DNA from 2 places in the Aquabacter sp. DMC10 genome. Region 1 is predicted to be linked to the other one. Evidence: predicted binding sites of a transcription regulator. Region 1 holds the regulator's gene; the other holds the start of a gene.

The links. The regulator LexA, encoded in region 1, represses DNA repair genes until DNA is damaged. The targets are predictions, from matches to a motif close to TGTTCNNNNTGTGTTCNG.
Region 2: ACT54L_RS11145 (PA0069 family radical SAM protein) is a predicted target of LexA. The motif match lies at 1,985-2,002, and genes of this name have one in related genera.

The regions. Positions count from the first base shown of each region.
Region 1 is NZ_JBQUYX010000005.1:169,246-173,606, forward strand. Features, by position in the region: gene ACT54L_RS15340 (molybdopterin molybdotransferase MoeA) at 16-1,227, shown strand; gene lexA (transcriptional repressor LexA) at 1,529-2,236, shown strand; gene ACT54L_RS15350 (Hint domain-containing protein) at 2,431-4,361, shown strand, end outside.
Region 2 is NZ_JBQUYX010000003.1:546,974-551,334, reverse strand. Features, by position in the region: gene ACT54L_RS11165 (NAD(P)(+) transhydrogenase (Re/Si-specific) subunit beta) at 1-50, opposite strand, end outside; gene ACT54L_RS11160 (proton-translocating transhydrogenase family protein) at 62-517, opposite strand; gene ACT54L_RS11155 (Re/Si-specific NAD(P)(+) transhydrogenase subunit alpha) at 514-1,665, opposite strand; gene ACT54L_RS11150 (aa3-type cytochrome c oxidase subunit IV) at 1,697-1,849, opposite strand; gene ACT54L_RS11145 (PA0069 family radical SAM protein) at 2,226-3,359, shown strand; gene ACT54L_RS11140 (VOC family protein) at 3,390-3,854, shown strand; gene ACT54L_RS11135 (HdeD family acid-resistance protein) at 3,870-4,361, opposite strand, start outside.

The DNA.
Region 1 (4,361 bases):
CGCGAGGATCATCCCATGTCCCTGATGCCGGTCGACGCCGCCCTCTCCCTCGTCCTGTCCGACCTCGTCCCGCTTCCGGCGGAGACCGTGCCGGTGGGCGAGGCCGTGGGCCGCGTGCTGGCCGAAGATCTTGTGGCCCGTCGGAGCCAGCCGGTGGCCGATATGTCGGCCATGGATGGCTATGCGGTGCGCGCCGCCGACATTGCCGCCCTCCCCGTCCGCCTGCCCGTGCGGGGCGAATCGGCCGCTGGCCGCCCCCTCGGCGCGCCGCTCGCGCCCGGCACCGCCGCGCGCATCTTCACCGGCGCGCTGGTGCCGGAGGGCGCCGACACGGTGGTGATCCAGGAAAACACGCGCCGCGATGGCGATGACGTGGTGGTGGAGAAAGAGACGGCGCCCGGCCGCAACATCCGCCGCAAGGGCTTTGATTTTGCCGAAGGCACGGTGATTCTGAAGGCCGGCCAGCGGCTCAATGCCCGCGACGTCATGCTCGCCGCCGCCGCCAACCATTCCACCCTGATGGTCCGCCGCCGGCCGCGCGTCGGCATCCTTCAGACGGGGGATGAATTGGTGCGCCCCGGCGAAGCCCGGGCTGCCTCGGATGTGGTCATGTCCAACGTGTTTGGCCTCACCGCCCTCGCGCGGGCGGCAGGCGCCGAGGTGAGCGACCTTGGCAAGGTGGAAGACACGCTGGAGGGGACCCGCGCCGCCATCGCCCGCGCCCGCGCGGAGGGCTTCGACGTGCTGGTGACATCCGGCGGCGCCTCGGTGGGTGAGCACGACCTTATGGCGCCGGCCCTGCGCGCCGAGGGGATCGCCCTCACCGTCCATAAGATCGCGCTGCGGCCCGGCAAGCCGCTCATGTATGGCCGCGGCGGCGACATGCGCGTTCTGGGCCTGCCCGGCAATCCCGTCTCGTCCTATGTCTGCGCCTTCCTCTTCCTGGCGCCGCTTGTGAAAGCGCTCCAAGGCATGGCGGAATTGGAGACACCCCGGGTGCCCGCCCGCCTGGCGGCGCCCGTGAAGGCCAATGACATTCGGCTCGACTTCATGCGCTGCACCAGCCGGCCCGGAGTGGACGGCGTGCCGGAGGTCACCCCCCTGCCCCTCCAGGACAGCGGCATGATCTCCGCCCTGGCGCTGGCCGATTGCCTGCTGGTGCGCCCCGCCTTCGCCCCGGAGGGCGCGCCGGGCGAGGCGTGCGAGATCATCCGCCTGGCGGACTGATCTGCGTCCGCGACAAAGCTCACCCTCTCATCCGCGCTTTTACCTCATGTTCACTCTTGTGGAACACAAAAGGAACATGTAGAGAATTGTTCTCGATTTGTTTCGCTTTCCTTCGCCTTTTTACGGAGGGTCGAAGGCGAGCGGACGGATCGGCGCCGGATAAGGACCGGGTGCGCCGCGGCCTGAGCCGGGTGTGTCCCGGCGCCGTTGGACCCATCCGTGCGAGAGGGGCCGCAATTGGGTGGACTGGCCTGTCCGGGGCACGGACGCGTCGGGGCTGCCGGCTGGGACGGGATCTGCGATGCTGACACGCAAGCAATATGACCTGCTGCGCTTCATTCATGAACGCCTGAAGGAGACGGGGGTGCCTCCCTCCTTCGACGAGATGAAGGAGGCGCTGGACCTGCGGTCGAAGTCGGGCATCCATCGCCTCATCACGGCGCTGGAAGAACGCGGCTTCATTCGTCGCCTGCCCAACCGGGCCCGCGCGCTGGAGGTGGTGCGCCTGCCGGACAGCGTTGCGCCGGCCCTGGGCACGAGCCGCGCCAAGGGCTTCTCGCCCTCCGTGATCGAGGGCAGCCTCGGCCGGGTGCGGCCGCCGGTGGATGACGAAGAGGATGTGGCCACCACTGTCGCCGTGCCGGTGATGGGCCGCATCGCGGCCGGCACGCCCATTTCGGCCATCCAGAGCCGCAGCCACACCCTCAACCTGCCGCCCGACATGCTGGGCGTGGGGGAGCATTTTGCCCTGGAAGTGCGCGGCGACAGCATGATCGAGGCCGGCATCCTGGATGGCGACACCGTGCTGATCCGCAAGTGCGACACCGCCGATACCGGGGACATCGTGGTCGCCCTGGTGGATGACGAGGAAGCCACCTTAAAGCGCCTGCGCAAGAAGGGCGCCTCCATTGCCCTCGAGGCGGCCAATCCCTCTTATGAGACCCGAATCTTCGGGCCGGACCGGGTTCGGATCCAGGGGCGGCTTGTGGGCTTGATGCGTCGTTACTGAGTGGGGGCCGCAAGCTTGCAACCAGTGATACATTCGTTCGAGTGAACACGCCTGCCGGGAAATTCTCCCTGTCGGTTCGTGAAACTTTTTGACCACATTGCCCGCCGCGCCAGATTCCTTTCTGGAACGCCTTGAATGTAAGGCGGTAAGCTAGACAGTAGAGCCATCTATACGCCGCATGTGGGGAGGCGGGGGTGGCGACTACAGTTGTCTATGCGACGGGGGACGGTGCTATCGTTCAGGGCGATAGCGGGTTTAATATTCTCTATGGCACCAATGAAGCTCAGACGGCGCAATATAGCGGCCTGACGATTAAAGGGGCGGGTGCCGAGGACACCATCTACGGCGTCAATATGATCGCCTCCACCGCCTATGGGAATGCGGGGGACGACGTCCTTTACGCCGGGACATCCAGCAATTCCTCGTTTTACGGTGGCATTGGCGAGGACATCCTCTACGGCGACTCCTCGCAGAATAATACGTTCTACGGCGACGCCGGCATCGACAGCTTCTATGGCGGGAGCTCTGTAAATGCCACCGTCTATGGCGGCGGCGGGGCCAATACCTATTTCGGCGACAACGCGTCAGGCACCATCACCTATACGGCCGGCAATGATGGCGACACGGTCTATGCCGGTGCGCTTGAGGCTGGCTCCACGCTGCATGCCAATGGCGGGACGGGAGCGGATACCTTCTTGGGCAACACCGCCCAGGGCGAAGTGACCTTCGCGGGTGGCGGGGGAGACGACGTCTATTACGTCAATAACGCCGCCAATGTGGTCATCACCGATAGTTCCGGGTCCGATAGCGTCTTTTTTGACGGGACACCCAACCAATACACGACGTCCGCCTCTGGTGACACGCTGACCATATCAACGGCAGGCCAGACTGTGACGATGCAGGGAGTAGAGAATATCTACTTCAGCGACGGCAACGGCGGCTACATCGGCTATACCGATGAGGAACTCTCGACCCACGTGTTCTATGCGTCCGCAGATGGCGAAACGGTCCAGGGCACCAGCGCCACCGAGACCCTCTACGGCACCAATGAGGATGGGACCGCACAGTATTCGAACCTGATCATCAACGCCGCCGGTGGCAACGACACCATCTATGGCGGCAACATGACCGCCTCCAGTGCCTACGGCAATGCGAACAACGACGTTCTCTATGCGGGAACGTCCAGTCACTCCAGCTATTATGGCGGGGTAGGTAACGACGAATTTCACGCCGATTCTTCAACTTATGCCAGTTTCTACGGTGACGGCGTCACCGACACCTTCCATGCCGAAACATCCAATAACGGCGCCTTTTATGGCGGTGCCGGCATCAGCACGTTCTACGGCGACAGCGCCACGGGTTCCGTTCAATTCTATGGTGGCAATGCCGGCAATACGGTCCATGCCGATGAGATCGCCCGCGGCGCGACGCTGAATGCCTATGGCGGCACTGGCGCGGATGAGTTCCACGGCGACAGTGCGCAGGGCTTTATCAATTTCTACGGCGGGTCGGGCAACGACACTTATTATGTGGAGAGCGCCGCCAATGTGACCGTCAGCGACAGTGGCGGCACGGACAGCCTCTATCTCAGCAGCGGCGAAGGCACCTACACGTTCGAGTTCGACGCCTCCAACAACAATGCCGTGTCCCTCAATACGGCGGGCGATACACAGGTCGTCTACGCACAGGGGGTTGAGAATTTCTACTTCAGCGACGGCCATGGCGGTTACGTTCAATACACCTACGAGGAATTGTCCTCCCACGAATTCTATGCATCAGGCAACAACGAGACCATCATCGGCACGTCCGATCCCGACGAGATCCATGGCACCAACCAGGACTATAGCGGCCAATATACCGGCCTGACCCTTTATGGGCAGGGCGACAATGACAGCATCTATGGCGGCCTGATGGGCAACTCCACCGCCTATGGTGGGGCGGGCGACGACTATATGAGCGGAGCCTCTTCCTACCAGTCCGTCTTCTATGGCGGCACAGGCGACGACGTGCTCGTCGGCGGGGGCGTCAACAACACCTTCTATGGAGGTGATGGCCTCGACCAGATTTATGCGAGCTCCTCGGAAAACGGCTCCTTCTATGGCGACGCGGGAAGCAACACCTTCGA
Region 2 (4,361 bases), on a different contig from region 1:
AACAGGATGCCCGAGACCAGGTAAAGGAGGGCGGCGATATTGGCGTTCATCGCTCAGATCCTCACTTCTTCTTCTGGTACATGGCGAGCATGCGGCTGGTCACGAGGAACCCGCCGAAAATGTTCACCGAGGCGAAGATGAGCGCGATGAAGCCGAACAGGCGCGCGCCCCAGGAATGGCCGACATCGCCGACCGTCGAGACACCCACCGCCAGGAGGGCGCCCACCACGATCACCGAGGAGATGGCGTTGGTGACGGACATCAGGGGCGTGTGAAGCGCCGGGGTCACCGACCACACCACGTAATAGCCCACGAACACCGCCAGCACGAAGATGGACAGGCGGAAGACGAAGGGGTCGATGGCCCCGCCGGTGGCGGCATGGGCGGCGGCGCCAAGGGCGGTGGCCGCCTGGTCCGCGTAGGCCTGGGCAACTTCGGCCGCCTGGCGGGCCACCTCGGCGGCGGCGCGCGCCTGGGAGGCGGCATCCACGGCCGTCTGCGATGCAACATTGCTCATTGGACGGCTCCCTCAACCTTGGGGGCGAAGCTGGGATGGACGACGGCGCCGTCGCGGGTGAGGAGCGTCGCCTTCACGAGCTCGTCGTCCCACTTCACCGCCAGGGCCTTGGAGCCCTTGTCGATCATGGTCTCAAGGAATGCGAAGAGGTTCTTCGCATAAAGCTGGGAGGCGGACGCGGCGACCCGGCCGGGCACGTTGAGGTAGCCGACGATCTTCACGCCGTTCACATTGGTGATGTAGCCGGCCTGCGAGCCTTCCACATTGCCGCCGCGCTCGACCGCGAGATCCACGATCACCGAGCCGGGCTTCATGGAGGCCACCATGGCCGCCGTCACCAGGCGGGGCGCGGCCCGGCCGGGAATGAGGGCGGTGGTGATCACCAGGTCCTGCTTCTTGATGTGCTCGGCGACGAGGGCCGCCTGCTTGGCCTGGTATTCCGCCGACATGGGCTTGGCATAGCCCGCAGCGGTCTCGGCCTGCTTGAACTCCTCGTCCTCCACCGCGATGAACTTGGCGCCGAGAGACTCGACCTGTTCCTTGGCGGCGGGGCGCACGTCGGTGGCGGTCACCACGGCGCCGAGGCGGCGGGCGGTGGCGATGGCCTGGAGACCGGCGACGCCCGCGCCCATGACGAAGCAGCGCGCGGCGGGAACGGTGCCCGCGGCGGTCATCATCATCGGCAGCGCGCGGCCGAACTGCTCGGCGGCATCGATCACGGCGCGATAGCCGGCGAGGTTCGCCTGCGAGGACAGCACATCCATCACCTGCGCACGGGTAATGCGCGGCATCAGCTCCATGGAGAAGGCGGAGACGCCCGCGTCGGCCATGGCCTTCAGCGCAGCATCGTTGCCATAGGGGTCCATGATGGCCAGCACCAGCGCGCCGCGCGGGTAGGCGGACAGCTCGGCCTCGGTGGGACGGCGCACCTTGAGCACCACGTCGGCACCGGCCACAGCGTCGGCGGCGGTGGGAACAATGGTAGCGCCCATGGCCTCGTAATCGGCATCGACGATGCCGGAATTCAAGCCTGCCCCGCTCTGCACCGCGAAAGTGGCGCCGAGGGCGGACAAGCGCTTGACCGTATCCGGGGTCGCAGCGACCCGCGGCTCGCCGAGATCAACCTCGGCGGGGACAGCGATTTTCATCTGAAACGTCTCCGATGTCCGAGTGTTCAACTCAGAGCAGGAAAATCCACATGAGGACCATGAGCACGGCGACGCCTACGGTGCCCCATTTGGCGAGGCCCGTGAACAGAGCGTACGTCCGCTGATGCTCGGCATAATCGTTGCCTGCCGCGGTGGCATATTCCACCGAGCCGTGATCGGCCATGTCACTCCCCCTAGCGCGCTTTTTTGGACTTTGCCCTTTAACCTGGAAAGGGCGTTTGTGGCAACTGCGCGTGATATACAGTATTCCATATATCAAGACCTGACCAGCCCCATCACATGAGAATGTGATCGTGTTTGTTCTTGTTCTGTTCTATGTCTCGCGTTAGCCTGCAGGCATGGATTTACGCCACGACTCAACAGCTTCCGTCCCTAGCGGCAGCTTCGGCCGCCACGGCGGGGTCATGCGCTCCGCAGACGCTCCGGGCGGCGATTCCGCTGCCCGGCCACGAAAGAAAAAAACGCCGCACCCGGAACGGATTGTCGGGCGCCTCATGCAGGACCGGCAGTCCGCCCAGCTGGCCGCCCAGCAGGCCGCGATGGAGGCTTCCCTGGAGGCGGCCCAGGAGGCGGCCGGTCCCTTTGCCAGCGAGACGCTGCCCTGCACCATCGATGCGGACCGGCGGCGCGGCAGGGGCGCCGTCTCCAATGCCACCGGCCGGTTCGAGCCGGCGGCGCGCATCCCCTTCGACGATGGCTGGGACAGCCTGGAGGACCTGCCGCCCTTCCTTACGCAGGTGACCGAGGAGCGGGCGCGCACCGTCATCACGCGCAACCAGTCGCCGGACATCGCGTTCGACCGGTCAATCAACGCCTATCGGGGCTGCGAGCATGGCTGCATCTATTGCTTCGCCCGCCCCACCCACGCCTATCAGGGCCTCTCGGCGGGGATCGATTTCGAGACGCAGCTGTTCGTGAAGCCGGATGCGCCGGAATTGCTGGCGCGCGAGCTGGCGCACCCGTCCTACAAGCCGCGCACCATCGCCATGGGCACCAATACGGACCCCTACCAGCCCATTGAGCGGCGCTGGGAGATCACCCGCAAGCTCCTGGGGGTGCTGAATGATTTCGGCCACCCGGTGGGCATCGTCACCAAGTCCGGCCTGGTGGCGCGGGACATCGACATCCTCAAACCCATGGCCGAGCGGGGTCTGGTGAAGGTGGCCATCTCCATCACCACGCTGGACCACAAGCTCTCCCGTCTCATGGAGCCGCGGGCCGCCTCGCCCATGCGCCGGCTGGAGACCATCCGGCGCCTGACGGACGCCGGTATCCCCACCGCCGTGCTGACGGCGCCGCTCATCCCCGCGCTCAACGACATGGAGATCGAGCGCATCCTGGATTCCGCCAAGGCCGCCGGGGCAACGGAGGCCGGCTATGTGACCTTGCGCCTGCCGCTGGAAATCGCCGACCTGTTCCGGGAATGGCTGGTCACCCATTTCCCCGACAAGGCCCGCCACGTTCTCTCCCTGGTGCGGGAGATGCACGGGGGGCGGGACTATGATTCCACCTTCGGCACACGCGGGCGGGGTACCGGGCCTTACGCCTGGACCATCGGCCGGCGCTTCGAGATCGCCGCCGGGCGCCTCGGGCTGGTGGGCCGCGGCCTGAAGCTGACCACCGAGCATTTTCGCCGGCCGCCCCAGCCGGGCGAGCAATTGTCCCTGTTCTGACCCCTCCCTGCCGCGCCAAGGTGGCCCATCATGCCCTCTCCTGAAGCCGCGCCCGACACCGCGCCGCGCCCTGGCCTCCATCTCGTCACGCTGGGGGTCGCGGACCTGCCGCGCGCGGCCGCCTTCTATGCCGCGTTCGGCCTGGTGCGCCGGGGCCAGACGCACGCCAATGTGGCCTTCTTCGAGGCCGGCGGCGTGATCTTGTCCCTTTATCCCTCGGACGCGCTGGCGCGGGACGCGGAGGTCACGGACCTCGACGGACCCGACGCCTTTCGCGGCATCACGCTGGCCTGCAACACCGCCACGGAGGCCGAGGTGGACGCGCTGATGGCGCGGGCTGCCACCCTGGGCGCCCGGGTCCTGCGGCCGGCGCAGCCTGTCTTCTGGGGCGGCTACATGGGCTATTTCGCCGATCCCGACGGGCACGTCTGGGAGGTCGCCCACAACCCCTATTTCCCGTTCGACGGGCAAGGTCGTCTGGTGGTGCCGGACTGAGGCCCGCGCGCGACCTCAGGCGGTCGGCGCCCCTTGGCCGGGCACCGTCGGACGGTGGCGGGGAAACAGGCGCTGCAGGAAGGCCCGGCCGAGCAGGCGGTAGGCTGCCAGGGCATGCCGGATCTGCGGGCGCCAGCCCAGCCGCTCCTGATCCAGAACCCGGCGCAGGGCCTGGGCGTAGTCATGGAGCAGGCCCGGCGTCCAGGTGATGCTGTCCGCATAGGACCGCAAGGCGGCCGCCGTCCACACGTCCGGGTTCATCATGAGAGAGAGCATGCGCCGCCGCGCCTGCGGCCCTGCCAGCACCCCTTCCAGCGCCGCATCGAGCGCCAGGGCAGCGGCAATGGAGCACGAGCGGTTGGCCACATTGTAGGTCTTGTCCACCCGGTACTGCGCCCAGAATTCCTCAAGCTGGGCCAGATTGAACAGGCGGAAGCGGATGATGACCTCGGAGGGCCCCCGGTAGGAGCTTTCATAGGCGTAGGTGTCGAGGAAATTGCCCTCGTG